Regions from separate parts of the Desulfomicrobium baculatum DSM 4028 genome, predicted to be linked through region 1. Evidence: predicted binding sites of a transcription regulator. Region 1 holds the regulator's gene; each other region holds the start of a gene.
What was found. The regulator sigma-54, encoded in region 1, starts transcription at its own class of promoters, with help from an activator protein. The targets are predictions, from matches to a motif close to CTGGCACGGNNNNTGCTT.

Region 1 (7,493 bases):
TTGCGACGATAGATGACATTGATCCTTTCACTTTCCGCGTTGAGGAAAACAAGGAATTCATTGTCCGTGCTTTCGAGCTGCAGGGCGGCTTCTTCAACGATCATGGGCTTGGGCGAGAAGTCGTCTTCGGTCTTTTGGATAACGGGCTTGCGCTTGGCGTCCGCGTCGTCGTCAAAACCGCCGGCGTCCATGAGAGGGCTGTCGCTGCCGCTTTTGCGACGGCTCTTGTCCTTGTCGCGGGTCTTACGCATCTGGGCTTCAAGCTTGTCCCAGACCATGTCGACGGTGGAGTACATGTCCTCGCTGTCTTCGCGGGCGGAGATATGCACATTCTTGCCCGTCAGCACTATATCGGCAATATGCCGGAATTTCTCCACTTCGAGGTTGACCTGCAGGTCGGCGTCGGGCGTGCCGGACATGTATTTGGCGAGCTTGCCGAAGCGGTCCTTGGCGTATTTGCGCAAATGGTCGGAAGGATCGAAGTTTTTGAAATTGAAGGTAATCCTCATGGAAGCCTCCTCGATTGTTGAGGGTCAGCCCGTGGTCCGTCCAAGAGGAGCGGCCCGAGGGCGGGGTGTCAAAAAACTTGTTTTCGCTTGGATGAAGAATCTATCCCCAGCACCGCGCGATACTTGGCCACGGTGCGCCGGGCGATGTTCACATCCAGTGTTTCCTTCAGCACCGCCGCGATCTTTTCATCGCTGAAGGGGTGCTTGGGGTCCTCCTCGCTGACCATTTTCTTGATGATGGCCTTGACCGACTCGGAGCCGACCTGGGTGCCGTCATCCATTTCCAGCGCGGAGTTGAAGAAAAATTTCAGTTCCATGATGCCATGCGGGGTGGCCACGTACTTGTTCGTGGTGATCCGGCTGACCGTGGATTCGTGCATTTCAATGTCGTCGGCCACATCTTTTAAAATCAGCGGTTTCAGCTTGGTCACCCCGTGCTCGAAAAAGCCCCGCTGGAATCTGACAATGCTTTCAACCACTTTATATAATGTTCTTTGCCTTTGGTGCAAGCTCTTCATGAGCCACATGGCGGATCGCATCTTGTCGTGCAGGTATTCCCGGTCCGGGCCTTTGACCGCAAGGTGCATGTCGTCCATGTAATAGGGGCTCAGCTGCAGCTTGGGTAGGCCGTCGTCGTTCATGACGATGACGAAATCCCCCTCGTATTCGTATACGAAAACATCCGGGCTGACATAGATGGTGCTCTCGCTCCCGTAGCTGGCTCCGGGCATGGGGTCCAGGGACTGAATGATGTCCAGATAGGCTTTCAGGTCTTCCATCTGGATTTTGAACTTGCGCAGGAGCGGTTTGTAGCGGCGCTTTTCGATGTCTTCGAGATGGTCGGCCACCAGGGAAACGAGAATCGGATCGTCCTGGCCGAGCATCTCCAGCTGAATGAGCAGGCATTCCTTGGGCGAGCGCGCGGCCACGCCCACGGGGTCGAAGCGCTGCAGGCGATGCAGCATGGACTCGACCAAGGCCAGGGGAGAGAGCGTTTCGGAGGCGATATCCTCGGCCGAGCTCATCAGATAGCCTTGGGAATCGAGGTTGCCGATGATGGCTTCGCCGATCATCTCCTCTTCTTCGGTGATGTTGGACAGGCAGAGCTGCCACAAGAGATGCCCATCCAGGGATGGCTTGCCCGAGAGCCTGGCCTCGTAGGACATCATCTCTTCCAGGGCTTCGGTCTCCTTGAACTGTACCTGCTTGGCGGTGCTTGAAAAATCGCCGAGGTAGTTTTCCCAGTCCGCGTTGCGCATCAGTTCCGCGTCTTCGTGCGAAACTTCGGGACGTGATTCCATCGGAGCCTGGATATCGTGCTCTTCGGAAATTTCCTTGACCCCTTCTTCAAGCATGGGGTTCTCCAAGAGCTCTTGCTGAACGGCTTCAAGGAGCTCGAATCGGGAGAGCTGGAGCAGCTTGATAGCCTGCTGCAGCTGTGGGGTCATGACCAGCTGCTGCGTCAGCTTGAGGTTTTGTCGGAGTTCAAGGCCCATAATGGATTTAATCTCACCGTGTCAGAGGATTGCAGACAAGAAAACTACCTAGTACCGAATCTGCCATAAAGGTTAGGCCCTGGCAATCCTTGGAAAATCGTGTCCGCTAGAGGCTGAATCCCTCGCCGAGATACACCTTGCGCGCGCCCGGGTCGGCGACGATCTCTTCGGGGCTGCCGTTCAAGATGATCTGACCGTCGTAGACCAGGTACGCCCGGTCGCAGATCTGAAGCGTCTCACGGACATTATGGTCGGAGATAAGCACGCCGATGCCTTTGCCGCGAAGGTCCTGGATGATGGTCTGGATGTCGTCCACGGCCAGGGGGTCGATGCCGGCGAAGGGTTCGTCCAGAAGAATGAATTTGGGATTCTGGATCAGGGCGCGGGCAATTTCCAGCCTGCGGCGTTCTCCACCGGACAGAAAGGCCGCCAGTTGACCCTCGAGTCGGGTGATGCCCAGCTCGTCCAGAAGCCTGTCCGCCGTGCGCTGCTGCTCGTCCTTGGAAAAACCGGAGTATTCCAGGATCAGTTGCAGGTTCTGGCGCACGGTGAGTTTTCGAAAGATCGAGCTCTCCTGCGGCAGATAGCTCATGCCTGCGCGGGCCCTTTTGTGCAAAGGCCAGCGGGTGATGTCCATGCCGTCCAGAAGAACCTGGCCCCGCGTCGGCGGCACGATGCCCGCCAGCATGTAAAAGGTCGTCGTTTTGCCGGCCCCGTTGGGTCCCAGGACGCCAACCACCTCGCCCTGGCGCACATCAAGATCGATGTCGCGTACGACATCCCTGAGCCCGTAGCGCTTGGCCAGCTTCTGGCCGGTCAGCGTGGTCACTGCCCGGCCCCCGGCTTGCTTGCGGGGGTGTTGAAAATGGCTTCGACCCGCCCTTTGCCGCCCAGAACTTCGCTGCGGCTTTCCTTGATGAAGAGCTTTATGACCTCGCCCTGGATCTTGTTGGCGCCTTCCATGAGCATGGGATTGTCTTCCATGGTCAAGAGGTCCTTGTCGGCTTCGTAGGTCGCCTTGCCGCAGGTGCCGGTGCGGCCCTGGTCGGCCTTGATGCGCACGTTGCCCTTGGCGATGATCTTTTTGATGGACCCCTGCTCGTCAGCCACGCTCTGGGTGGCATTGCCGGAGCCTTCCTTTTTTTCCAGGAGCACGGTCAGCGTGTCGGACCACAGCTGGATGTCCTGGCGGATGACGTACACGGAGCCGGTGAAGACCACCTGATCCCCTTTCTGGGTGTAGGTCATGGTGTCGGAAGTGATCTTGACCGGGACGTCTTTGGCTGGGGCGGTTTGTGCGGCCCAGAGTGGAGTCGCGCAGGCAAGGAAGAGAAAAAGTATGAGTGAGCGCATTGGTAACCCGCTTGTCAGTTCATGATAACCTGGACGTTGCCTTGGGCCAGGAAGTCCCCTGTGTCCAGAAAATATGTCAGAGTGTCTGAGCGACCCCGCATGGATTCGCCAGTCAGTTCAACCGTGCCGCCGAGGAGAAGAGTGCTGTTTTGGCCGGTGTAGTCAAGGGTTTCGGAGCGCATCACGTATTGGCCCTGGGTGCCGTGAACCCCGCCCCACATCCTGGCCCGGTCTTCTTTCTGCCAGACCTGGCCCTCGGGAGCCCGGACTTCAATGGGTGCTCCGCCTTCCTCGCCCCAGTATACTATGATCGGGTCGGTGAGTGTCAATTCGTCACCGTTTTCGGCATAGTCGGCGCCCGTGGCGTTCAGGTTCCACAGTTTTTTGCCGTCCTTGCCCTGGCTTAGGTTCACGCCCTTGAGGCTGAGGTCCACGTCCAGATTCTCGATGGAGAGGTTCTCCAGCCGTTCGGGCCAGAGCAGCCGTTTTCCCAGCATGGCGATTCCGGCCAGGACGGCAAGGGCCAAAAGGCCGATCACCACGCGTTTCATTCCCGGACCCAGCCCTGCCACATGTCTTCGAGTTTGCCCTGGGCGCGCAGCACGAAATCGATGGCTTCGCGCACTGCGCCCTGGCCGCCCATGGCCCTGGTGGTCCAGACGGCGAGTTTGAGTATTTCGGGCCGGGCATTGGGCACGGCGATGGGCAGTCCGACCAGGGACATGGGTGCGGCGTCGACCCAGTCGTCCCCGACATAGGCCATGTTCGAGAGGGGGATGCCGGTCTGTTCGGAAATTCCGCGCAGGACCGGGGCCTTGCGGTGATGGCCGGGATGGTAGTGGGTGATGCCAAGCTCCGTTACCCGGCGGCGTACGGCCGGAGAGTCCAGGCCGGTGATGACCGCGAATTCCAGCCCCGCCTGGGGGGCCATCTTGATGGCCAGTCCGTCCTGGACGTTGAAGCGCTTCAGCACGCAGCCCGATTCGTCATAATAGAGGCCGCCGTCGGTCAGCACCCCGTCCACGTCCAGAACCATGAGACGCACGTCCCGGGCGAGGCGCTCAGCATTCATTGGGGATGCTCCAGATGGCAGCCAGTTCGGAGAGCAGCGTGCGGGCCTTGGCCAGAGGCCAGGAATTGGGACCGTCGCACAGGGCCTTGTCCGGGTCCGGGTGGATCTCCATGAACAGACCCTGGCAGCCGCAGGCCACGGCGGCCCGGGCCAGGGGCGGCACGAATTCGCGCTGGCCGCCGGAGGACATGCCCCGCCCGCCGGGCAGCTGCACCGAATGGGTGGCGTCGAAGACCACGGGGCAGCCGAACTGCTTCATGATGATCAGGGAACGGAAATCCACGACCAGATTGTTGTAGCCGAACATGGAGCCGCGCTCGGTCAGCCAGATGCGGTCGAAGCCTTCGGAGCGGATCTTTTCCACCGGCCCCTGCATGTCCCAGGGCGCCATGAACTGGCCTTTCTTGATGTTCACGATGCGCTCGGTGCGGGCGGCGGCCAGCAAGAGGTCGGTCTGGCGGCAGAGGAAGGCCGGGATCTGCAGCACGTCGGCCACTTCGGCCACCAGGGAGGCCTGGCGCGGCTCATGGATGTCCGTGATCACGGGCAGCCCGGTGCGGCTCTTGATCTGGGCCAGCCAATCAAGGCCCATGTCCAGCCCTGGGCCTCGAAAGCTCGCTCCGGCCGTGCGGTTGGCCTTGTCGTAGGAACTCTTGAAGATGAGCGGCAGGTTCAGGTCGCGGGCGATGGCCTGCAGCTCCACGGCCACGGTCATGGCCAGGTCCAGGCTTTCGAGTACGCAGGGACCGGCGATGAGGAACGGGCGTCCGGCGACCAGGGTGGAACAATCAATCATGGTATTCTACTCGGGTTTCTTGTTGGCCACGGCCGCGCGAATGAATTCACGGAACAGCGGATGCGGCTGCATGGGGGTGGAGGTGAACTCCGGATGGAACTGGCAGCCCAGGAACCACGGATGATCCTTGATCTCCACGATCTCGACCAGGCTCTTGTCCGGGGACAGGCCGCTGATGGTCAGGCCGGCATCCTCGAAGCGGCTTTGGTAGGAGCTGTTGAATTCGTAGCGGTGGCGGTGGCGCTCGGAGACCTCGACGGCATTGTAGGCTTCGAAGGCGCGGGTGTCTTTTTCGATCACGCAGGGGTAGGCGCCAAGACGCATGGTCCCGCCCTTCTCACTGGTCATGTCGCGGCGCTGCACGCATTTCTTGCGGAAATCGAACCATTCCTTCATCAGATAGATGACCGGGTCCGGCGTGGTCAGGTCGAATTCCTCGGAGTTGGCCTTGGTCAGGCCCATGACGTTTCTGGCGTATTCGATGACCGCGCACTGCATGCCGAGGCAGATGCCGAAGAAGGGGATCTTGTTTTCGCGGGCGTAGGTGATGGCCGCGATCTTGCCTTCCACGCCGCGAATGCCGAAGCCGCCGGGAACGAGGATGCCGTCGGCGGAAGCGAGCATGGCGGCCACATTCTCGGACGTGATCTCTTCGGAATTGACATACAGAAAACGAATGGCCGCGCTGTTGGCCACGCCGCCGTGGGTCAGGGCCTCATGCAGGCTCTTGTAGGCTTCCTTCAAGTCCACGTACTTGCCGACGATGGCGATGCTGACTTCGGTTTTGGGATTGTGCAGGTTGTAGACGAGATCCTTCCATTCCTGCAGATCCGGATTTTTGGCCGCCAGACGCAGCAGGATGGCGATCTTCTGGTCCACGCCCTCATGATAAAGCGTCAGGGGCAGTTCATAGATGTGGTTGACGTCGATGGCGGTGAAGACCGCGTCCCGGTCCACATTGCAGAACAGTGAAATTTTACGCTTGATGTCGTCGCCAAGGTCCACTTCGGAGCGGCAGAGGATGATGTCCGGCTGGATGCCCAGGCTGCGCAGTTCCTTGACGGAATGCTGGGTGGGCTTGGTTTTGAGTTCGCCCGCGGTCTTGATGTAGGGCACCAGCGTCAGATGGATGTAGAGGACGTTGTCCTTGCCGAGGTCCGCGCGCAGTTGGCGGATGGCCTCCAGGAAGGGCAGGCCCTCGATGTCGCCCACGGTGCCGCCGATCTCGACCAGGGTCACGTCCAGGTCGTCGCTGGCCAGGCTGAGGATGGACGATTTGATCTCGTCGGTGATGTGCGGGATGACCTGCACCGTGCCGCCGAGGTAGTCGCCGCGGCGCTCCTTGGTGATGACGGTGTTGTAGATGCGCCCGGACGTGTAGTTGTTGCGCTGGCTCAAGTGGGTGCCCAGGTAGCGCTCGTAGTGCCCAAGATCCAGATCCGTCTCGGCGCCGTCGTCGGTGACGTAGACTTCGCCGTGCTGGAAGGGGTTCATGGTGCCCGGGTCGACGTTGATGTACGGGTCAAGCTTCTGGATGGAAACCCGAAGCCCCCGCGCCTTTAACAGAGCCGCGATGGATGCGGCGGCCAGTCCTTTACCCAGAGAGGACAATACCCCGCCGGTCACAAAAATGAATTTGGTGTTCATCGCTGCCTCGCTCACCTGAATAGTTCTTCGGTCTGAGTCCGCGCATTGCGGGTCAGACATGGTCCACAAAACAAATGGGCCACCTGTCGGCAGCCCGAAATTTGACATCCGTATGTCCGCCGGCACAATTGGCAGCGGACTTCCGGCTTGTCAAGCGGCCCCTGGTGTCCTGCAAACACCTTGGGTTCAATAGCAGAAAGAACGCGGAGTGCAAACAGTCCGAAAGGCCGATTTTCAGGCTTGCGCCGGTTTTGCTTGGACTGTAATGGGCTTGGGTACTTAATCAAACAGCACGGCTACGGCCGTTTTTGGAGGGGTGATGGCTCAGGTCAAAACATTGGTAATTACCGGCTACGGTACTAATTGCGAGCGGGAATGCGCCTTTGCGGCGGATCAGGCTGGTTCGGACCAGACCACTATCGCCTATTTTTCCGACCTGACGGCGGACAAGGTTGCGCTGGCCGACTACAATTTTCTGATCCTGCCCGGCGGTTTTCTCGATGGCGACGATCTTGGCTCGGCCCAGGCGGCGGCCCTGCGCTGGCGGCACATGAAGACCGCGAGCGGCAAGTCGCTGATGGAAGAACTCAAAAGCTTTCTCGACGCCGGGGGCCTCATTC
Region 2 (7,493 bases), 960 kb from region 1:
TGTTGCCCATGGCGCCACCGGCGACCTGGGCGGCCACGATGATCTGACGGGGCAGTTCGAGCTGCTGGGCCACGCCCCACTGGAATTCCGCGAACAGAAGGTCGGAGACCGTGTTCGAGCCGGTGATGAACGCACCCAGGCCACCGACATAGGAGGCCAGCATCGGCCAGGCGTTACCCGCGAAAGCGGCAACGGTCTTGGCCATGGCCAGAGGCATGGAGGGGTAGTTGTTGGGGTTCAGGACGGCATCGGCAACACCGGAACCGCGGAAGATGGAAACCAGGGCCACGGCGGCAAACAGTGCGATGGTCGGAGCCTTCATCTTGACGAAGGATTCGGTCCAGGCCTGCTTGACGGCTTCGCCCTTCATGCCGTGGATCAGGATGGTCAGCAGCGCGACCAGCATGAAAGGAATGGTGCCGGGCAGGTACAGATAATCAATGGAGGCTGAAACGCCCTTGTAGCCGAGGATGTCGTTGAAAGGCAGCTTCTGGGCGGCCAGGACGGCCTTGAGGCCCAGTTCGGGGATACGGGTCACGACCAGGATGGCGCCGATCAGGATGTAGGGCAGCCATGCCTTGAACTGGCTCATGTGGGGCTTGAACTCGGTGTTGGTGGACGTGGCGATGGTGCCGGTCCAGTCAGAGTCCCATGTGGACTGCGGGCCGAAATCCCAGCTTTCCTTGGGCACGCAGAAACCGGCCTTGGCGCCGGCAACGATGATGCCCAGACCAACCAGACCACCGATCAGGGACGGGAACTCAGGTCCGACCAGCCAAGCGAAGGTCAGGTAAGGAACAATGAAGGCCACGGCGGCGAAAACACAGAACTGCCAGGCGGCAAAGCCTTCGCTCCAGGACTTGTTCTTGCCGAAGAAGCGGGTCAGAAAGCCGAGCATGAAGATGGGCAGGATGAAGATCATGGGACCGTACATGACGGTAACCCACTGACCGATGACCTTGGCGAAGGAACCGAAATCGGTGAAGTTCAAACCGACGGTGCCGGCCTCGACCGCGCCTGTAGCCAACGGTCCGAGGAACTTCAAGCCGACCAGGATGGGTGTTCCGACCGCGCCGAAAGATACGGGGAAGGAGTTGAAGACCAGGCAGATGACCGCTGCGGCCAAGGGCGGGAAGCCCAGGGACAGCAAGAGCGGAGCGGCCAGGGCGGCAGGCGTGCCGAAACCGGCCGCGCCTTCGATGAAGGCCGCGAACATGAAGCCGATGATGATGGCCTGGATGCGCTTGTCACGGCTGATGCCCTGCATGCCGTACTGAATGGTTTCCATGCCACCTGAATATTTCAGGGTGTACAGGATGATGATCGCGCCGAAGACGATGATCAAAACGCCGATGGCGACCACAATACCCTGAAGCGACAAGGCCGCGACATAACCGACGGGCAGATTCCACGCGAGAATTGCGCCGAGGACACACACAAGCCACGCAAGGGGCATGGCTTTCGTAGACGGCCAGCGCATGCCGACCATCAGAACAAGAGCCACCAGAATGGGCAACAGAGCCACCATTGCCAAGACAGTAATTGACATATCTCCCTCCAATAAAACTGATGAATGGACCGCCGGCCCGAAAGGGACCCCACCCTTTCGGGCCGGCAGCTTGCCTTTACCTATTTGCCGGCGCGGCCGTCATCGCAGGGCAAGCCGGGCTTATTCGCCCCCGCATGCTCCGCCGTCGCCGTCAATGTACAACCCTCGCCCGCCGCAGCAGATACGGTGACAGGAGCGGAAGCCGCCTTGCCCGCCGTGGGCTCCTGCTTGGCAAGGTACTCGTACATTTCAAAACGCTGCAGATAATCCTGCTCGATCTGGGTCCGCAGTCTCTTGGAGTCTTCGGGCGCGATCTTTTCGAGCAGAGCGTATCTGTTTTCGCTGGCCAGGAATTCCTGGATGCTTCCGTCCGGAGCCTTGGAGTCCAGGATAAACGGATTCTTGCCCTCTTCGGACAACAAGGGGTTGAAGCGGTACAGCGGCCAGTAGCCGGACTGTACGGCCAGCTTCGATTCGAGCTGGGTCTTGCCCATGCCTCTGCGAAGCCCCTGGTTGATGCACGGAGCGTAGGCGATGATCAGGGACGGTCCGGGGTAGGCTTCCGCTTCGCGCAGGGCCTTGAGGAGCTGCTGCTTGTCGTAGCCCATGGAAACCGTGGCCACGTAGACATAGCCGTAACTCATGACCATGCGTCCGAGATCCTTCTTCCCTGTCCGCTTTCCTGCGGCAGCGAATTTGGCGATGGAACCAAGCGGAGTCGCCTTGGAGGACTGTCCGCCAGTGTTGGAGTACACTTCCGTGTCCATCACCAGAACGTTGATGTCTTCGCCAGAGGCCAGAACATGATCCAGCCCGCCATAGCCGATATCGTAAGCCCATCCGTCACCGCCGAAGATCCAGAAGGAGTTCTTGGCGAACAGCTCTTCGCGCTCATAGATGGCGTCGAGCAGTTCGTCGCGGTGCATGAAGGCCAGGATGTCACGAACGTTGTCGCCGTATTCCTTGCATTTTTCGGCGTTGGCGCGATTTTCGAGCCAACCCTTGAAGGCTTCGGCCAGATCTTCGGGCAGTTCGCCTTCCAGGGCCTTGGCGACCAGGTCGGCCAGCTTGGCCTGACGCTGGGCATAAGCCATCTGGATGCCGTAGCCGAATTCGGCCGCATCCTCGAACAGGGAGTTGCCCCAGGCAGGACCATGACCATCGGCGTTGACCGTGTACGGAGTGGTCGGAGCGGAAGCGCCCCAGATGGAGGAGCAGCCCGTGGCGTTGGCGATGATCATGCGCTCGCCGAAGAGCTGGGTCATGACTTTTACATACGGGGTCTCGCCGCAACCGGCGCAGGCGCCGGAGAATTCCATCAGCGGCTTCTGGAACTGACTGCCCTTGACGGTGTCACGGCGGGTCAGGTTGTCCTTGAAAGGAACGGTGACCGAGAAGTCGTAGTTGGGCACTTCGCGTCCGGTCTGGGTCTCCAGGGGCTTCATGACCAGGGCGGTGTTCTTGGCCGGACAGATGTCGGCGCAGTTACCGCAGCCCATGCAGTCCAGGGCGTTGACCTGGATGCGGAACTTCATGCCCTTGAATTCCTTGCCGATGGCGTCGAGGGTCTCGAAGGTCTCGGGAGCGTCGGCCATCTCTTCTTCGGTCAAGAGCACGGGGATGATGGCCGCGTGCGGGCAGACAAAGGAGCACTGGTTGCACTGGATGCAGTTGGCTGCGATCCATTCGGGCACGTTGATGGCCACGCCGCGCTTCTCGAACTGGGAGGTGGCCACAGGGAACAGACCATCGGGCTCGAAAGCGGAGACAGGCAGGCTGTCGCCCTTCTGGGCCAGGATGGGACGCATGACGTTCTTGACGAAATCAGGCACATCCTGATCCGTTGCGCATTCGCAGGCGGCGTCGGCCCAGGCGGCCGGAACCTTGATCTCGATCAGATTGGCGGAGGCCTGATCCACGGCGGCGATGTTCATGTTGACGATCTTGTCGCCCTTCTTGCCGTAGGCCTTCTTGATGGCCTTCTTCAAGAGAGCCACGGCCTCTTCGAAGGGCATGACGTTGGCGAGCTTGAAGAAAGCGGTCTGCATGACCATGTTGATGCGGTTGCCAAGGCCGGCTTCGGCCGCGATCTTGACCGCGTCGATGTTGTAGAACTTGAGGTTCTTCTTGGCGATGGTGCGGCGCATGGATGCGGGTAGTTCCTTCTCCATGTCCTCGGCGGTCCAGTTGGAGTTCAAGACGAAGGTGCCGCCGTCCTTGATGCCGTCGAGCACGTCGTAGGTGTGCACATAGCTGGCCTTGTGGCAGGCAATGTAGTCTGCGGCGTTGACCAGATACGTGGACTGGATGGGCTCCTTGCCGAAACGCAGGTGGGACACGGTGATGCCGCCGGACTTCTTGGAGTCGTAGGCGAAATAGCCCTGGGCGTACATGTCGGTGTTGTCGCCGATGATCTTGATGGCTTCCTTGTTGGCGCCGACGGTGCCGTCGGAGCCCAGGCCCCAGAACTTGCACTGCACGGTGCCGGCCGGGGTGGTGTCGGCGAAGGCCGGCACGTCGAGGGAGGTGTGGGTCACATCGTCGTCGATGCCGACGTTGAAGTGATGCTTGGGCTGAGCGACCATCATGTTGTCATACACGGCCTTGACCATGGCCGGGGTGAACTCCTTGGAGCCGAGGCCATAGCGGCCGGCGACGATCTCGGGCATTTCGCCGCGTTCCATGTAGGCGGTGCAGATGTCCTTGTAGAGCGGATCGCCCTTGGCGCCGGGCTCCTTGGTGCGGTCGAGCACGGTGATGACGGAAGCCGTGGCGGGCAGAACCTGCAGGAAGTACTCGGGCAGGAACGGACGATACAGGCGGACCTTGACCAGGCCGACCTTCTCGCCCTTGGCCAGGAGGTGGCGCACCACTTCCTCGATGGTTTCACAGGAAGATCCCATGGCCACGATGACGCGCTCGGCCTGCGGGTGGCCGACATAGTCGAAAGGCTTGTAGGAACGGCCAGTGATGGAGGTGACCTTCTTCATCTGCTCGACCACGATGGAAGAGAGCTGATCGTAGTAGACATTGGAAGCTTCACGGCCCTGGTAGTAAATGTCCGGATTCTGGGCGGTGCCGCGAATGGACGGATTGGCCGGGCTCATGGCGCGCTCGCGGAATTCGGCGATGGCCTCGTGATTGACGACCTTCTTGATGTCTTCGTAGTCGATGACTTCGATCTTCTGAATTTCATGGGAAGAACGGAAGCCGTCGAAGAAGTGCAGGAAGGGGATGCTCGATTCAATGGAAGACAGGTGCGCGACCAGAGCCAGATCCATGCATTCCTGCACGGAGCTGGAAGCCAGCATGGCGAAACCGGTCTGGCGACAGGCCATGACGTCCTGATGATCGCCGAAGATGGACAGGGCATGCGCGGCAACGGCGCGTGCGCTGACATGGAAGACGCCGGGAAGCAATTCGCCGGAAATCTTGTACATGTTCGGGATCATGAGCAAAAGGCCCTGGGAACAGGTAAAGGTGGAGGTCAGCGCGCCACCGGCCAGGGAGCCGTGCACCGCACCGGCAGCGCCGGCCTCGGACTGCATCTGGCGAACCATGACCTTCTGATCAAAAATATTGAGTCGCCCCTGCGCGGCCCATTCATCAGCGATCTCTCCCATGGTCGAGGACGGGGTGATCGGATAAATTGCTGCCGTGTCGCTCATCGCATAAGCGATATGGGTGACGGCGGTATTTCCATCCATGGTTTTCATATTTTTAGCCATGTATCTTCTCCTAAAAGCCAAGTTGTTGTTTTCAAGCGATTTCGCAACGTTTCTCGTGCTTCGGCTCGCTTTAAACAAGTTTTGTGCCACTCAACAAAAACTACCTAACCAATTGAAATAAAGAAAACTTATGAGACACTGATCATATTTGTCATAGCCCCCCTTCCGGTTTGTCTGAAAAAAAAGACAATATATATTTTTCCGTGGAAATAGCACGTTAGTTCGGGAATGCAAACATACAACTTCAATCCGGTTAACGCGCTTAAATGGCTGGTTAATGGTCAAAAAAGAGAATTTCAAACCGGCGTCCATTTTTCCGGACAAAAGAAATCGGCTTCCCTCAATAATGCGATCTCCGAACAAAGATTGCCCCACACTTCCACGATTCACGCCTTTCCCACCCCTCAACGGGGGATCGCCTGAGGTGTCAGGCCCATGTTTCCGTCCGATTTTCCGGACACGAACTGATCTTTTAAGTGTATTACAATTTGGTTGACTAAACAACCATTTTTCTTCAGTCTCGATTCAGAGTCGTCATGCGGGGCTCTGGACAGCCTCGATTCCGGGAACCACAGCTGTTTCAAAATTGCACAAATCGTATCATCCTGACGCGTCCGGTGTTTCAAATGTGCACAATAACGCAGATGAAACAGTGCGCTCCGAAATCGATACGAGGAGGCAGTTCTCGACGGCAACGTATTGGAAAAACGAGTTTATTCCAGCGTCACAAACTGCGGAAACACCAAACCACACAGGCGTTGGCAGCAATTTTGCACATCAAAGTAACCAAGCAGCTTGCCAAGAAGGCTAAAACTGCTATATATAGAGTTAATGGGAGGTCTAACATGAAAGGAAAAAGCATAACAAAAAATGGCGTGATTCGAGGATTGTCGCAAAACGAAACGATGCAGTTGTCACAATTGCTGACATCCATGCAAAAGCAACGCATCAACGACGGCGACAGCGTCCTGGTCAAGACGGAATATATTGTTGATTCCTGGAAAGAATACTGGCTCGGAAAAGAGCAGGACGAAGAACAGGACTATTAGGCTTCGATATCGTGCTTTTTGAGCATGGCGTAAAGGTGCGACCTGGAAAGCCCTGAAACAGCCAGCATCTTCTGAATATCCTTGCCGTGGCTGCCCACGAGCCGAAGCAGGTATTCCCTTTCCTTGGACGTTTTGAAGTCCTTCAATGTGGGCAGGGCCTCCTCCACTTCATCCAACGCATCCTCCGGCCCCGCTTCCCCATCAGCTCTCCCTTTACCCAGTTTGGTCTTGGCGACCCGAATACGCACTGCCTGGGGCAGGTGCTGGGCATAGACCGTTTTCTCGGCCCCCGACAGCACGAACGCCTGTTCAATGGTATTGAATAGTTCGCGTACATTGCCGGGCCAGTCGTATCGCTTGAGCATCTCGACCAGCTCCGGATCCATCTCCTTGATCGGTATGTTTCTTTGCCGGCACAGTTTGTCGATATGGTGGCGAGCCAGGATGATCACGTCCTCCTCGCGTTCGCGCAAGGCGGGCAGATGCAGCTGGATGGTGTTGATGCGATAGAACAGATCCTGCCTGAATTCACCGGCCTTGACCATGACCGCAAGGTCACGGTTCGTGGCCGAGATGAGCCTGAAATCACTTTCCAGTTCCTGGTTTGAACCCACCGGCCTGAAGCGGCGCTCCTGCAGGACACGCAAGAAGGTTTTTTGCGCCGAAAGCGGCAACTCCCCGATTTCATCCAGAAAAAGCGTACCCTGATCCGCCAGCTTGACCAGCCCTGTCCTGTCGCGCGCCGCGCCGGTGAACGAGCCTTTGGTATGGCCGAAAAGAATGCTCTCAAGCAGGGATTCGGTCAGGGAGGCGCAGTCGACGACAACAAAAGCCCGCGCCGAGCGCAGACTGTTGCGGTGGATGGTGCGGGCCAGCAGCTCCTTGCCGGTTCCCGTCTCTCCGGTGACCAGTACGGTGGAGTCCGACCCGCTGGCCTGGGCAATGCGTTCGTAGCATTGGCGCATGACGCTGCTCTCCCCCACCACGTCTTTCAAATCCAGAGCCATTGCCTGGCCCATGGCTTTTTTCTCCTGACGGTACGCCAGGGCGCGATTCAGGGTCTCTTTAATCTGCTTGATGGGCGAGGGTTTGACCAGATAGTCCCAAACCCCGCCCTGGATCGCCAATTCAGCGCCGTCGGGATCGCCCTGGCCCGTCAATACGATC
Region 3 (7,493 bases), 790 kb from region 1:
TGACCTTCGTCTTCAAACGCTCCTTCAGGGCGTCGCAGCGCTCGATCATGGCCACGAAGCGGGCCGGATCGAAGTCCACATTGGTCAGGGTCGAGAAGATGGCTTCGCAGGAGAAGCGGTTCACTTCATTATCAACCACGCCCACCTTGCGGCCGGCATGGGCGTAAAGGGACAGGCCCTTGACGGAATGGGTCAAAAGATCCTGCAGCGCCGCCACTTCGGGAGTCTTCCCGCACACGCCGATTTTGTCGCAGCCTTTGCCCTTGGCAGTCTGTTCACACTGATTGCAAAACATGGTTCAACCTCCATGAGAGTTTTGTTGTCGTTGAGACCTCTCTATGCAGGTTGCCGGAAGGCATCTTTGAGCTGGATCAAAAAATACGTTTTCGCACTGAGTTGCGCTCAGGCGATGCTGCCGTCCGGGTCGGGCAGACAAAATTCCACTCACTCTCCGTACTTGGCCAATTTGGCGTGCATGGTCTTTCTGGTGATGCCCAGGCGGCGGGCGGCCTCGCTCTTGTTTCCGCCGGCCGCTTCCAATGCGTCGAGGATGGCCAGGCGCTCCAACTCCTCAAGGGTCAGGTTGGCGAATCCGCCCTCCGGTCTGCCCTCCCCCGCGCCGCCGGACAATGCGGGCGGCAGCTCGCGCTCGCTGACGTATTCGCCCCGGGCCAGGACCACGGCCCGCTCCACGGCGTTCTCCAGCTCCCGCACGTTGCCGGGCCACTGATGTTTGAGCAGGCGGTCCATGGCCTCGGGGGTAAAACCCTTGATGCGCTTGCCGTTCTTGACGGCAAACCCGGTCAGAAAGTGCGAGGCCAGGAGCGGAATATCCTCCTCCCGTTCGCGCAGCGGGGGCAGGGCCAGGGCGACCACGTTCAGGCGGTAGTAGAGATCCTGGCGAAAGCGCCCCGCCTCCACCTCGGCCAGGAGGTCGCGGTTGGTGGCGGCCACGATGCGCACATCGACCTTGATGGTCTGGTCCCCGCCCACGCGCTGAATTTCGCGCTCCTGAATGACGCGCAAAAGCTTGACCTGCATGGACAGGGGCATCTCCCCGATCTCGTCCAGAAAGATGGTCCCCTTGTCCGCCGCCAGAAAGCGCCCCTCCCGCCTCCGGTCGGCTCCGGTGAAGGCGCCCTTCTCGTGGCCGAAGAGCTCGGATTCGAGCAGGGTTTCGGTCAGGGCCGCGCAGTTCACGGCGACGTAGGGTCCCTTGCGGCGAGGGCTGTTGGCGTGGACGGCCCTGGCGATGAGCTCCTTGCCCGTGCCCGACTCGCCAGTGACCATGATCGTGGCCTCGGATGGGGCGATGGTGGCCAGCATGTCCATGAGCCGGTGCATGGCCGGACTCTGGCCGATGATCCCGCCGGAATCGAAGGACGCGGACAGGGTCTGGCGCAGGGCCTTGTTTTCGTCGCGCAGGGCCGCATGGTCCAGGGCCCGATCCAGGGTCAGGCGCAGGTCGTCGAAGTCCAGGGGTTTGGTCAGGTAGTCGTAGGCCCCGGCCTTGATGGCCTCCACCGCTGTTTCCACATTGGAATAAGCGGTCATGATCAGGATGGGGATGGCCGGATTGTAGGCCTTGATCTCCTTGAGTGCTTCGATGCCGGAAATCCCGGCCATGCGCACGTCCATGAGGATGAGGTCGAAGGCCCGCTCCCGGCACAGGGACACGGCCGCCTCTCCACTCTCGATCTCATGCGGGACGAAGCCCCAATCGGCCAACAGAGTGCGCAGCATGCCCCGGTGACCGGAGTCATCGTCAACGATGAGGATGGTAATTTTGGATGGTTTCATGACCGCCTCCCGGTCGTGGGCAGCATGAGGGTGAAAACCGTGCCCTGGCCCACGACGCTTTCCACCTTGATTTCGCCGCCGTGGGCTTCGATGATGCGGTGCACGATGGCCAGGCCCAGACCCGTGCCCGAACTTTTGGTCGTGAAATAGGGATTGAAAATGTCCGGCACAAGCTCCGCCGCCATGCCATGGCCCGTGTCCGCGATGCGCAGGGCCACGCCTCCGGCATCCGGCTCCTGGGCCGCCGTGATCCGCAGCGTCCCGCCCTGGTCCATGGCCTGCACGGCATTGAGGAACAGGTTGAGGAGCGCCTGGGTAAAACGCTCGGGGTCCAGCGGGACGCGGGGCAAGGTCCCCGCCTGCTCAAAATGCACCGCAACGTTCTTGGCCGTCACGTCGGCGCGGACCAGACGCAGGGCCCGCTCCACGACCTGCGCCAGATCCTCGTCGCGCAGCTTCATCTCTCCGGGCCGGGCGAACTCCAGCAGCTCCGAAACCACGCGGTTCAGGCGGTCCGTTTCCTGGATCATGGCCCGCGCCGCGTCCTGGTCCTGCCCCTGAACCTTGCCGGCAAGATAGGTGGCAAAGCCCTTGATGGAGCTGAGCGGATTTCTGATCTCGTGGGCCACCCCGGCGGCCAGATTGCCCAGGGCCGTCAGGCGCTCGTTGCGCCGGACCTGCTCCTGCAGGCGTCGAATTTCGCCCAGATCGCGCAGCAAGAAGAGATAGCCCACGAAGTCGTCATCGCTGGTGACGATACGGGACGCGCCCAGATTGACCGGGACCCGTTTGCCCGGTCCCGCGACAAGGGTCACTTCTCGCTCCGGCACCGTGCCCTTGTCTGCCAGCTCGGCCATGATCCCGCCCCAATCCAAGCCTCCGAGACCATCCAGAAGCATGCCCGACATGGCGTCCCTGTCCAGCCCAAAGAGGGCCGACGCCCCGCCGTTGGACAGGACCACCCGCCCATCGGGATCGGTGCTGAGCAGACCCAGGGGCAGGCACCTCACCACCTCAGAAGCGAAGGCCTGGGTGTCCCGCAACTGACGCCGGGAGAGGCGGTAATGCTGGGCCCAGAAAAGCGAAGCGAAACCGCCCAGACCCATGAACAGCACGAGCACAGTTATCACCACGTTAGTGCGGAGCTCGCCGGCCACGGCCTCCTCCAGGGGGCGCACATCCAGGCCGACAAAGATGACGGACGGATCATGATCGCCCTCGCCTTGGGCCGGGGGCCGCATCATGCCCATCGCGCCCATTCCCCCGTTGCGGGGCGGGCACCACATGGAGTGATGAACCCCCGGCAGGGGCGCAAATTTTTTATAGACCTCGAAAACCCGACCGCCTTCCACCTCCTGAAAATGCCCCTGCCGCTCTTCGCTCAGGGTCCGGGCGGACATGGCTTCCGGGGGATGAAGAACCGACCCGATCCGGGCCGCGTCGCTGTGGGCCAGGACGAGTCCCTTGGCATCGGTCACGGCCAGATAGACGATGCCGTGCTGTTTGGCCGTCTCCTCCACCAGAGACTGAAAATAGCCTGCGCTGCCGTGCATGCCCATCCCTATGCGGGTTCCCGCCTCCAGCGCCCAGAACAGGGACTCGGCATGCTCCAGATAGCCCCGGACCATGTGCTCCCTCTCGCGCTGGACGTTGCGCACCGCGAAAAACGACACCGCCAGTCCAAGAATGACCGTCATCCCCGCCACCAGCCACGGATTTACCCGTGTCCGCTTCATTCTGTCTGCGTACATGTTCATGAGTGACCTCTCGGCTCAACCTGTAACCGTTTTACCCATGTTGTCCAGAATACTGTCACATCTTTACCCGCCTTCCACCAACGCGCACTCTGCGCAATCCCACCAAAATCAAATAAAATCATTAAATTTCAGCTAGATAAAATAGCTCCCATTTCCTGGCACGGCCCTTGCCTTAGAGAAGATGTACAGCAACGAAGTATATGTGGAGGGAACACCATGTGGAATTGCGGAAGTTACCCCTTGCTTGGGGGGTGGATGATGGGACACTCCCTGTGGGGCATCCTGCTTTTGGTGGGACTGGGCGTCCTGATCTGGACGATGCTCAGAAACCGGCGCGAGGGAAGCTCCGCCGCCGACAGATCCGACTCCCTGGAAATTTTGAAATTGCGGCTGGCCAAGGGCGAGATCACCATCGAAGAATACAACACCCTCAAATCCATACTCTAACCGACATGCCACCAGACCTCACGGCAGACAAAATCGTCGACAATGCCTTGTTTATCTGAATGCAAGGCTTAATAAACCATAAACATCCAAAAGGAGACTTCTCATGAAAACGTACCGTAACGCCATTGCCACCATGCTTACCCTGGCCTTTGTCACCGCCTTCGCTGGCCTTGCTTCCGCTCAGGGCATGATGGACGGCATGGGAAACATGACCCCGGAAAAACACGCCACAATGCAGAAGCTGCACGCGGATTTCGCGACGGCCACGGCGGACCTGAAAAAGCAGGTCTTCGCCAAGGAATCCGAACTGAACGCCATTCTGTTCGGCGAAAAGGCCGATGACAAGAAGGTCGAGGCCCTGACTTCCGAGATCAACGCCTTGAACGCCAAGATCTATGCCGAACAAGTCAAGATGCATAAGCAAATGGCCAAGGAAGGAATCGTGCCCATGGGCGGAAAGGGCATGATGGGCGGCAAGGGATGCCCCATGATGGGCGGAAAAGGAATGGGCGGCGGAATGGGCATGATGGGCGGCAAGGGTATGATGGGTGGAATGCAGCACGGCGCGGATAATGGCACTGCCGGACAAGCTCCGATGGACCACAACGCGCACACCCCGGCCAAGCAGTAATCCCTTCACGCTGACGCCTTGATACGGCGCAACTAAACCTCGACAATTCCCCCAAGTTTGCAGAAGCTTGGGGTATTTCTTTTTGTCATCCTCTTACCCCACGCTCATGAAACATTCGACTTCTTCAAAATCCCTGCAGGGCATCCTCTTCGCCCTGGGCGCGACGGTCATCTGGTCCGGCAATTTCATCGTGGCCCGCAGCCTGAATCAGAGCATCGAACCCGCCACCCTCTCCATGCTGCGCTGGGCCACGGCCTTTGTGGGTTTGTTACCCTTCGCCTGGCGCGCCGCGTGGGCGGAGCGCGCGGCCATCCGCAGGAGCATGCCGGCCATGATTCCCATGGCGCTCCTCGGCGTCACGACCTTCAACGCCCTGCTCTACAAGGCGGCCCACACCACCTCGACCCTGAACCTGTCGCTCATTGCCACGTCCACGCCGGTCTTCATCATCCTTCTGGCCCGGATATTTCTCCACGAACGACTGACCACCCGCAAAATGCTCGGCCTGACCTTCGCCCTCGGGGGCGTGCTGCTGCTCATCACCGGCGGCGACCTGGGCCGTCTGACGGGCCTTGATTTTGCCATCGGAGATCTGTGGATGAGCCTGGCCGCCGTCATTTTCGCGGGCTACAGCATCCTGGTGCGCCGCTTTCCCGGAGGGCTGAGCCAGCCCGTCTTTTTGCTGACCCTTTTCGGCGTCGGCATCGTTTTTCTGGCTCCTTGGACCGGATGGGAACTGCTCACCGCCGGAGCGCCGACCATCACCCTCGGCGCGGCGGGGGCCATACTCTATGTCGGGCTCGGCGCGTCACTGGCCGCCTATGCCATGTGGAACAGCGCCGTGGCATCCATCGGTCCATCCTTGGCCGGGCTGATCTACTACAGCCTGCCCCTTTTCAGCGGTGTCATGGCCTTTCTCTTTCTGGGGGAACCCATGGGGCTCATTCATCTGCTCAGCGCGGGCTGCATCCTCGGCGGCATCGTGCTGGCCACGCGGAGATAATGCGAGTAGCGTGGAACCCGGCTCTTGCCTTTGGACGCCCACAGGCCTAAGGACGGCTCGTTCCGGCATCCGGCCGGAACCGACACGAACAGCAGCGCCGCGCGGCGCAAACGGATACAGCCATGATCACTCTTTTCATCAGCCTGAGCATGAAGCTCTTCTTTCTGCTCACGCCCTTTTTCGTCCTGACCGTCTTTTTGTCCATGACCGAGCACATGACCAAGGCCGAGCAGCGCCTCGTGGCCATCCGCACGACCATGGCCGTCATGGTCATCAGCCTCATCCTCTATTTCGCGGGCAACCCCATCTTCTCGACTCTGGGCATTACCCTGGATGGGTTCCGCATCGGCGCGGGCAGCCTTTTGTTCCTGTCGGCCGTGTCCCTGGTCTCGGGCAAACGCACCAGCCAGGAGGCGGCCCCGGACGTGGACTTCGCCGTGGTTCCCCTGGCCATCCCCATCACCGTGGGCCCGGCCACCATCGGTACGCTACTCATCCTCGGCGCGGAGCTGGGCGGCCCCACGGAGCGGGCAGTGGGCGCGGGGGCCCTGGTCTGTTCCTGCCTGTCCGTGGGAATTCTGCTGCGCTCGGCACGCCCCCTGAAGAAGCTCCTCGGTTCCGTGGGCCTGTCCGTCATGACCAAGATCACGGGCCTGGTCCTCTCGGCCATGGCGGCCCAGATCGTGTTTACCGGGATCAAGAACTTCCTGAGCTAAGCTCATGAAATCAACGCCCCTGCCGCCGCCACTGACCGCCCTGGCCGAGCGCATCTCCTCGGAATGCACCGAGTGCAGGGCCTGTCAGACCCGCTGCGCATTCCTGCGGGAGCACGGCACGCCCAAGCTCATGGCCGACCTATTGCTGGGCAAGGGCCAAGGCCGCGCCCTGGCCTTTGAGTGCAGCCTGTGCGGACTGTGCGAAACCTTCTGTCCCATGCATCTGCCGCTGTCGGATTTTTTTCTGTCCATGCGCAGGGCGGCGCTGGATGCCGGACGCGTCAGCCTGAGTCCGTATCGCGCGCTGCTGAATTACGAAGCGCTGGGCGCATCCCGGCTCTTTCGGGCCTTCAGGCTGCCTCCCGGAGGGGATACGGTCTTTTTCCCCGGCTGCACTTTTCCAGGAACCAGCCCGGCCACGGCGATAGCGCTGTTCCTGCACCTGCAAAAATGCGTGCCGGGTCTGGGCCTGGCCCTGGACTGCTGTTTCAAGCCGTCCCACGACCTGGGCCGCCAGGATTTTTTTGAACAGCATTTCGGGGAGCTGCGCACGCGCTTTCTGGCGCGCGGAGTACGCACGGTGCTGGCCGCCTGTCCCAACTGCTTCAAGATGTTCAGCCAGTATGGCGACGGCCTTGCCGTGAAAACCGTGTACGAGGCGATGGCGGAATATCCGCTCCCCGCGAGGCCGCACGCGCGCGGCCCGGCCATAGTGCATACGCCCTGCCCTTTTCGCGGCCAGACAAGTCTTCAGGAAATCATTTTGGGATGTGCCCAGGGATCGGGCCTGGATGTGGAAAAAACACGGCATGACGGGTCGCAGAGCCCGTGCTGCGGAGAAGGAGGGGCCGTGGGCGACCTGAAGCCGGAAAACTCCTCAACCTGGGCCATGGGCACCGCTGAACACGCCCAAGGCCGGATTGTCATCACCACCTGCGCAGGCTGCGTCAAAGCCCTCTCGCCCCACGCCCGTGCGGTGCATCTGCTGGACCTGCTCTTTTTTCCCGCTGAAACACTCAGCAATGCGTTACCACGGCCTCGAGGTACGGCCGTCTATCTTCACCGCCTTCTTTTCAAATGGCGGGCGCGGCGAATCCTGGACTGACAAGTCAGTCCCGCTTCAGCTCACGAAGCAGCCC
Region 4 (7,493 bases), 730 kb from region 1:
ACTTCAAACCGGCGGCTTCGAGCCTGGCCATCTCTTCGGAGGTCTTGCGCGGGGCGTAACGCTTCTCGTCCGCCTCGACCTCGATTTCCTCGATGTTGCGGCTGTCGGCATCGACCTTCAAATTCGGGATGACGTGGCGGCCTTCGTAGTCGTCGCGGTGGGCGAACTCGTAACCGGCGGCCAGGGTCTTCATGCCCATCTCGGCAAAGAGGTCCTGGTAATGATGGGCGCGGGAGCCGCCGACGAAGAGCATGGCCGTCTTGCCCGTGGTGCGGGGCAGCACGTCGCTGATGACGGCTTCCACGGCGGGCATTTCTTCGGCGATGACCTCTTCCACGCGGGCGGTCAGGCCCGGATCGCCGAAATATTCCGCGATCTTGCGCAGGGACTTGGCCGTGGACTTGGCGCCGATGAAGTTGACCTTGATCCACGGGATGCCGAACTTGGTTTCAAGCATGTCGGCCACGTAGTTTATAGAGCGGTGGCACATGACCGCGGACAGGTCGGCCTTGTGGGCCGAGGCGAACTGGTCGTAGGTCGAGTTGCCGGAGAAGGTGGAGATGTTGGTGATGCCGCATTTTTTAAGGATACGGTCGATCTCGAACCCATCGCCGCCGATGTTGTATTCGCCCAGGAGGTTGATCTTGAACTGGCCGGGCTTCTCGGCATCGTTCTCGCCCACCACTTCGCTGAAGATCTTGTTGTTGGCGATGTGGTGGCCGGCGGACTGGCTGACGCCCTTGTATCCTTCACAGCTGAAGGCGAAGACGTTGCAGTCGCCGAATTTGGCCTTCATCTTGCGCGCCACGGCGTGGATGTCGTCGCCGATGAGGCCGACGGGACAGGTCGCGAAGATGGCGATGGCCTTGGGATGGAAGAGGTCGTAGGCTTCCTGGATGGCGGCCTGCAGTTTCTTCTCGCCGCCGAAGATGATGTCCTGGTCCTGCATGTCCGTGGAAAAGCAGTATGGCATGAAGTTTTCCGCGCCCTCGGCCGATGCGTCGGTCTGGTTGCGGCGGGTCAGCCAGGAGTAGAAGCCGCAGCCGATGGGGCCGTGGGTGATGTTGACGATGTCGCGGGTGGGCCCGAGGATAACGCCCTTGCATCCGGCGTAGGTGCAGCCGCGCATGGTGATGATGCCGGGGATGGTGCGCACATTGGCCGATATTTCAGGCGTTTCGTTGCCGAGCGCCTCGTTGATGAGAATCTGGGAAGCGCGCTTTCTGGCCACCTTGGGCGGATACTTGGCGAGCATGTCCGCCTTGATGTCGGTGGGCGTCCAGTTGACGAGCTTTTTTGCAGCTGATGACATGATGTTCTCCTTCGTGTGTCCTGGTTTCAAGAGATGAAACCGGCTCTATTCAATGGACTTGGCGCCCTTTTCTCCGGTCCTGACCCGCACCGCGTCGATCATGGGCAAAACGAAAATCTTGCCGTCGCCGGGCTGGCCGGTCTTGTTGGTGTCGGTGATGACCTTGACCACTTCGGGCACAAGATCATCGGTGACCACGACGGTCAGCATGCGTTTGGGGTAGAGTTTGCCCTTTTCCCCCAGCACGGCCACCGCTTCCTCGATGCCCTTTCTGGCTCCCTCAAGAGGCTTCACGTCCACCAGGCCCTTGCCGCGACCGAAAGCCTCGTGGGCGAAGAAAGCGACCACGCCCGCGTCCTGCAAAGCCTTCTTTGTCTTGTTCATCATGTTCATGCGGATGACCGCGATCACTTCTTTCATGGCTATGCTCCTGCGGGGGCGCTTCCTGCGGGGGCGCTGTCACAGATGCCGGAGCTGATGGTGTAGACGTCGCCCACTTCGCTGACGAAAATCTTGCCGTCGCCGAAAGCGCCCTTGGCGCCGCTGCGGGCGGCCTTCATGATCACGCTGATGACGAAGTCCTTGTCCTCGGCCTTGACCACGCTCATGAGCATGGTCTTGGGAATCTCGTCGTAGGTCACTTCGCCGATCTTGATGCCGCGCTGCTTGCCGCGACCGGCCACGGAATATTTGGTCACCGCCGGGAAGCCCGCATCCATGAGGGCTGCGAGGACGTCATCGGACTTTTCGGGACGTACGATTGCTCTGACCATGATCATATGTTTTCTCTCCTTGAATTATTGATTTGGAAACGTGGGTTCGTTTTCAGGGTACCGGGCGTTACACGGCTTCGAGCAGGCCGAAATCCATCAAGAGCTGTTCCAATTCCTGGATTTCAAGAGGCTTCGGAACAACAAAATTCGTGTTCTGGTCGATGGCCTTGGCCAGGTTGCGGTAGTGATCGGCTTGGGGAGCCTTGGGGTTCCATTCGATGACGGTCATGCGGTTGATCTCGGCGCGCTGCACGTCGTTGTCGCGGGGCACGAAATAGATCATCTGGGTGCCGATCTTCTTGGCCAGCTCTTCGATCATCTCGCGTTCGTTATCGACGTTGCGGGAGTTGCAGATCAATCCGCCCAGACGCACACTGCCGGATTCGGCGTACTTCATGATGCCCTTGCAGATGTTGTTGGCCGCATACATGGCCATCATCTCGCCGGAACAGACGATGTAGATCTCTTCGGCCTTGCCATCGCGGATGGGCATGGCGAACCCGCCGCACACAACGTCGCCCAGAACGTCGTAGAACGCGTAATCCAGGGCTTCCGACTCGTGATAGGCGCCAAGGGACTCAAGCATGTTGATGGAGGTGATGATGCCGCGGCCGGCGCAACCAACGCCCGGCTCGGGTCCGCCGGACTCGACGCACCAGGTGCCGTTGAAGCCGGCTTTGCGGATGTCGGCCAGTTCAACGTCTTCGCCTTCGTCGCGCAGGGTATCCAGAACAGACTTCTGGGCCAGGCCACCGAGGAGCAAGCGAGTCGAGTCGGCCTTGGGGTCGCAACCGACAACCATGATCTTCTTGCCGAGTTCAGACAGGCCCGCGACGGTGTTCTGCGTGGTGGTGGATTTGCCGATGCCGCCCTTTCCGTAAATTGCGATCTTCCTCATGACGTGTGCTCCTTTATGTGAGAGTTTTTGGTGTAGTTGTGCGCCGTTCCTGAATCACCCTAGGGCAACGGGCGTGCCAAAATTTGCAAACGAACTTAACACTTCAAAATAATTCATTTTATTTACGAAACACGACTTGCCCCACGCCCACCAACCTACACAAACCACAAAGACAAAAATGTAGGAAGACACACTATCGTCAGCCCTGTCGTGCGACCATGCGTCTAAGACAAAGGCTTAAAATTCAGCATAATGGAGAAATTCACCTTCGTGGCATCGACCATGCAATGGACCATGCATTGATTGAAGCAAACACGGGAGGACGCATGCTCATCGACACGACACTCAGGGAAGGGGCGCAAATGTTCGGGACCAGCATCCCGCAGGAAGCCAAGATCCGCATTGCCGGCCGCATCGCGGACATGGGCGTGGAAGAGATAGAGATCGGCTGGATGGGCCAGGAGGGGTTGGATGAAGTGGTGAAGGCGCTACGGGGCAGGGGCGTGACCTGCGACCTGAGCGTCTGGTCGCCCTGCCGCACCGTGGACGTGTACAGGGCTGCGGGCCTTAGCATCGATACGATCAATATCGGCCTGCCCGTCTCCGACCTGCATATCGCCGAGCGGCTGCGCACGGACCGGGACGGCCTGACCCGCATGCTGCGCGAGACCGTGGGGCTGGCCCACTCCTGCGGCATCCGGCGCATCAGCATCGGCCTCGAGGACGTGACCCGAGCCGATCAGGACTTCGCCCTGTCCATGGCCCGCATGGCCAAGGAGCTCGGCGCCGCGCGCATCCGCCTGGCCGACACGCTTGGCGTCATGACCCCGACCCGCATCGCCGAACTGGTGCGCTTCTTTGCGCAAAGCGTGGACATGGAGATCGCCATCCACTGCCACAACGATTTCGGCATGGCCACGGCCAACGCCATCACGGCCCTGGAGGCGGGCGCGCACTGGGCGGATGTCTCGGTGCTGGGGATTGGCGAGCGCTCGGGCATCTCGGCCCTGGAGGAAGTGGCCGGACACCTGCGGCTGGTGCAGGGCTACGATATCTACGACATGAATCTGGTGCGCGCTCTATGCGATCTGGTGGCCGAATACGCCCGCATTCCGGTGGCCCGCAACCGGCCCATGTCCGGCGGCGACATCTTCGCGGCCGAATCAGGCCTGCATGTCGACGGCATTTTGAAAAACCCGGCCCTGTTCGAACCCTACGACCCGGCCCAGACAGGAGCCAAACGCATCCTGGCCCTCGGCGCCAAGGCCGGACGGGGAGCGGTCAGGACCATGCTGCGCCAGGTGGGCCTTAAAGGACCGCTACACTCCATCGGCAACATGGTCGACACCATCCGCGAACGCGCCCACCGCACAGGCCGCCCCTTGACCCAAGGCGAAGTGCAGGCCCTGGCCAAGCATCAGGAATGCCTGGACGGCGGAATCTGCTGAAAATCAGCACCCGGACGACACAAACGCGCTCACGTCCCGGATGACCGTGAGTTCCGGGCCGTGAGCGCGTCAGCAGGCCGCACCACCAACGGAGAATCCATGCTCATCAACAGAATCCAGGCCAGCATCTTCCGCCAACTCTGCGAGCGGCAGAACATGGACCGCGACGCATATGTCCGAGCCTATTCGGAACACTATCTGGGCAAACCCCTCGCCAGTCTCGAAAACCTGACTGAGGAGGACGGCGACCAGTGGATCACCAAGGCGTACCTGCAATCGCTGTGAGGACCGGCTACCCTGCTACGCAATCTCCCACGTTCCGGCAGAACAACCTGAGATAAAAGACGATGTTTCAAAAATTGTTTAACGTCTGCCAGTGCGGTGCATTACCCGGTCCCTCGGCCCGCAATGCCTGCGCAACGTCTGAAAGTCCTGCGTAATTCCTCGATTTTGAACGGTTTGGACAGATAGTCGTTCATTCCGGCCGTCAGGAACTTCTCGCGGTCTCCGCTCATGGAGTAGGCGGTCAGGGCGATGATGGGGATGCTTGCATAGGCCTTGCCGGAGGACCTGATCGCCCTGGTTGTCTCCTCACCGTCCATGACCGGCATCTGGATGTCCATCAGGATGCAGTCGAACTCCCGTTCTTCGAGCAGATTAAGGACCTGCCGCCCGTTCTCGGCCACAATAACCTCATGTCCATCCCGGTTGATCATCCTGCTCGCGGCCAGGGCGTTGATCGGCTCATCCTCGGCCAGCAACACGCGCATGACGGGCAGGGGTTCAAAATCCTCGGCGCTCGCCAAGGCGTCCGCCTCGCTCTCGGTCAGGCCCAGCGGCAGCGCGACGTGGACCTCCGTCCCCTCTCCGAAAATGCTGTCCAGAGTGATATGTCCGCCCATGAGCTCGACCAGCCGCCTGACTATGGCCAATCCCAGCCCGGCGCCCTGGTACCTGCGAGTGTAGGCGCCTTCGACCTGGAAGAAGGGGGTGAACAGATCGTGCTGTTTTTCCGAAGGGATGCCGATGCCCGTATCCATCACGGAAAACAGAATGCGGCACTGTTCCAGACCCCTAGGGGGAAGCGCCGTCAGCTCCACGCGCACGAAGCCCTGGTCCGTGAATTTCAGGGCGTTCCCCACCAGGTTGAAAAGCACCTGCCTGAGCCTGGCCGCGTCACCCTTGAGCCTGGGCGGCACGGAAGGATCCGTCGACAGCTCCAGAGACACGCCCTTGCTCTGCGCGCTGGTGTTGAACAGTTCGGAAACGGACTGGAGCAGCTCCTGAACCGCAAACGCCTCCTCGCGTATCTCGACCTTGCCGGCCTCGATACGCGAGATGTCCAGCAGATCGCTCAGCAGGCGAGTCAGCCGCTCGGACGACTTTCTGGCCAGATGCACGTACTCCGTCTGCTCGCCGTTCAAAGGCGTCATCTCCAAGAGCTGCATCATGGCCATGACGCCGTTCAAGGGGGTACGCAGCTCATGGCTCATGTTGGCCAGGAATTCGTTTTTAGCCTGGCTGGCGGACTCGGCCGCATCCTTGGCCCTGGCCATGGCCTGCTCCGCCTGCTTACGTTCGGTCACGTCCCAGACCGTCGAAATCATCAGGTTCGTGCCCGGCAGCGGGATGTTGCGGGCGGTGACGAAGCGGGTCTCGTCCTGCCGCATGATGGGCACATCAGCCCAGCACATGCGCTCCTGGCTCCCGCTGGCGCAGCCTGCCGTGACCATCCCGCGAATCTTTCCCCGGAATTCCGGTTCGGGATACGCGGCCTCCCAGAATCCCTCGGGGGCGGTGATAGACTCCCTGGTCGTTCCGTAAAACCTGGGGAAGAGCTCATTCATGTACTCGAACCTGACGTCCGGAGAAACCGTGTTCACGGCCACGCCTACGGGCAGATTGTCCAGCACGGTGCGGATGAATTCCTCACGCTCTCGCAAGGTCTTTTCGGCCTGGATGCGGTTGTCCAGCTCCTGGTTGGCCTTCTCATAGAGGCGCGCATTGACCAGGGCGATAGACACCTGATGGGCTTGGGTCTCCAGAAATTCGGACTGGGGATGAAAATCCCTGGGCGTGCGGGAAGCCAGTCCCATGACGCCGATGACATCCCGGCCGTCGCGAAGCGGCAGCGCCGCGAAGGACAGGATACCGGCCTCCTTGCATTCCTGCCTGGTGCAGCGGTCATCGCTGAGAATGTCGTTGGAGTACTGCGGCTCGCCGTCCAGCACCGCCAGCCCGCACAAGCACTCCCCGACCCGGTGTTCATGAACTTCATGCAGCAACATTTCCGAATCCTGCGGACACACTGCCTGAAGCAGCAGACGCTCTCCCTGCCGGAGGAACAGATAGACCATGTCGGAACCCGTGGTCTCCCGGACCACGCGCACCGAGGCTGCCACGATCTGGTCCAGGGACAGCGAGGAACTGACGACCATGCTCAACTCATGCAGAGCGGCCAGCTCACGGGCCCTCTGGTCCGATGCCCGCTCGGCCTGCTTGAACCCGGAGATGTCCAGCAGAATGCCGGTCCAGAGCACATCCCCGTTGTCCAGGGACCTGGGCACGGATTCGAAGTGGACCCAGCGATCCCCATCGGCGCTCTCGATCCGTCCCTCCCAGGTGAAGCGCGACAGCGACTCCACGGCCAGAACGTTCCTGGCCACGAAATCCGCCCTGTCCTCGGAATGCATGCGCTCGATCACGATACTCGCGTTAGCTTGGCACTCTTCCCGGGTCGCGCCCAGGATTTCGCAGAACCGGTCGCTGACCATTTCAAGCGTGTAGTTGGATTCCAGCTTTTCAACCCACTCTTCCGGGCCCCATGGCTTTTGGGCCAAAACGCGCAACCTGTACACTCCGGCAGGCTGCGAGGCGACAAGATCGCGGTACAGGTTCCGTTCGTGGGCCAGGACCGCCTCGACCTGCTTGCGGGGCGTGATCTCCGTGACGAAACCCAAAAAATGCAGCGTTTTTCCGGAGCTGTCGCGCACGGCCCGCGCGCTGGTGGACACCCAGACCTCGGAACCGTCCCGGCGCAGATGACGGGTTTCCCGGTCGAA

Region 2: nifJ (pyruvate:ferredoxin (flavodoxin) oxidoreductase) is a predicted target of sigma-54. The motif match lies at 5,350-5,367, and genes of this name have one in related genera.
Region 3: DBAC_RS14740 (SHOCT domain-containing protein) is a predicted target of sigma-54. The motif match lies at 3,713-3,730, and genes of this name have one in related genera.
Region 4: nifH (nitrogenase iron protein) is a predicted target of sigma-54. The motif match lies at 3,046-3,063, and genes of this name have one in related genera.

The regions. Positions count from the first base shown of each region.
Region 1 covers NC_013173.1:176,718-184,210, forward strand. The annotation lists gene hpf (ribosome hibernation-promoting factor, HPF/YfiA family) at 1-509, opposite strand, end outside; gene rpoN (RNA polymerase factor sigma-54) at 578-2,005, opposite strand; gene lptB (LPS export ABC transporter ATP-binding protein) at 2,112-2,834, opposite strand; gene DBAC_RS00760 (LptA/OstA family protein) at 2,831-3,358, opposite strand; gene lptC (LPS export ABC transporter periplasmic protein LptC) at 3,373-3,909, opposite strand; gene DBAC_RS00770 (KdsC family phosphatase) at 3,906-4,430, opposite strand; gene kdsA (3-deoxy-8-phosphooctulonate synthase) at 4,420-5,226, opposite strand; gene pyrG (CTP synthase) at 5,233-6,873, opposite strand; gene DBAC_RS00785 (phosphoribosylformylglycinamidine synthase subunit PurQ) at 7,193-7,493, shown strand, end outside.
Region 2 covers NC_013173.1:1,132,734-1,140,226, reverse strand. The annotation lists gene DBAC_RS05325 (L-lactate permease) at 1-1,549, opposite strand, end outside; gene nifJ (pyruvate:ferredoxin (flavodoxin) oxidoreductase) at 1,630-5,277, opposite strand; gene DBAC_RS05315 (hypothetical protein) at 6,123-6,326, shown strand; gene DBAC_RS05310 (sigma-54-dependent transcriptional regulator) at 6,323-7,493, opposite strand, start outside.
Region 3 covers NC_013173.1:3,327,929-3,335,421, forward strand. The annotation lists gene hcp (hydroxylamine reductase) at 1-295, opposite strand, end outside; gene DBAC_RS14730 (sigma-54-dependent transcriptional regulator) at 445-1,800, opposite strand; gene DBAC_RS14735 (ATP-binding protein) at 1,797-3,557, opposite strand; gene DBAC_RS14740 (SHOCT domain-containing protein) at 3,774-4,004, shown strand; gene DBAC_RS14745 (periplasmic heavy metal sensor) at 4,108-4,635, shown strand; gene DBAC_RS14750 (DMT family transporter) at 4,742-5,638, shown strand; gene DBAC_RS14755 (MarC family protein) at 5,761-6,354, shown strand; gene DBAC_RS14760 (4Fe-4S dicluster domain-containing protein) at 6,359-7,459, shown strand; gene DBAC_RS14765 (glycosyltransferase) at 7,464-7,493, opposite strand, start outside.
Region 4 covers NC_013173.1:902,833-910,325, reverse strand. The annotation lists gene nifD (nitrogenase molybdenum-iron protein alpha chain) at 1-1,312, opposite strand, end outside; gene DBAC_RS04255 (P-II family nitrogen regulator) at 1,358-1,732, opposite strand; gene DBAC_RS04250 (P-II family nitrogen regulator) at 1,735-2,091, opposite strand; gene nifH (nitrogenase iron protein) at 2,153-2,983, opposite strand; gene DBAC_RS04240 (LeuA family protein) at 3,310-4,431, shown strand; gene DBAC_RS04235 (hypothetical protein) at 4,531-4,716, shown strand; gene DBAC_RS17635 (ATP-binding protein) at 4,818-7,493, opposite strand, start outside.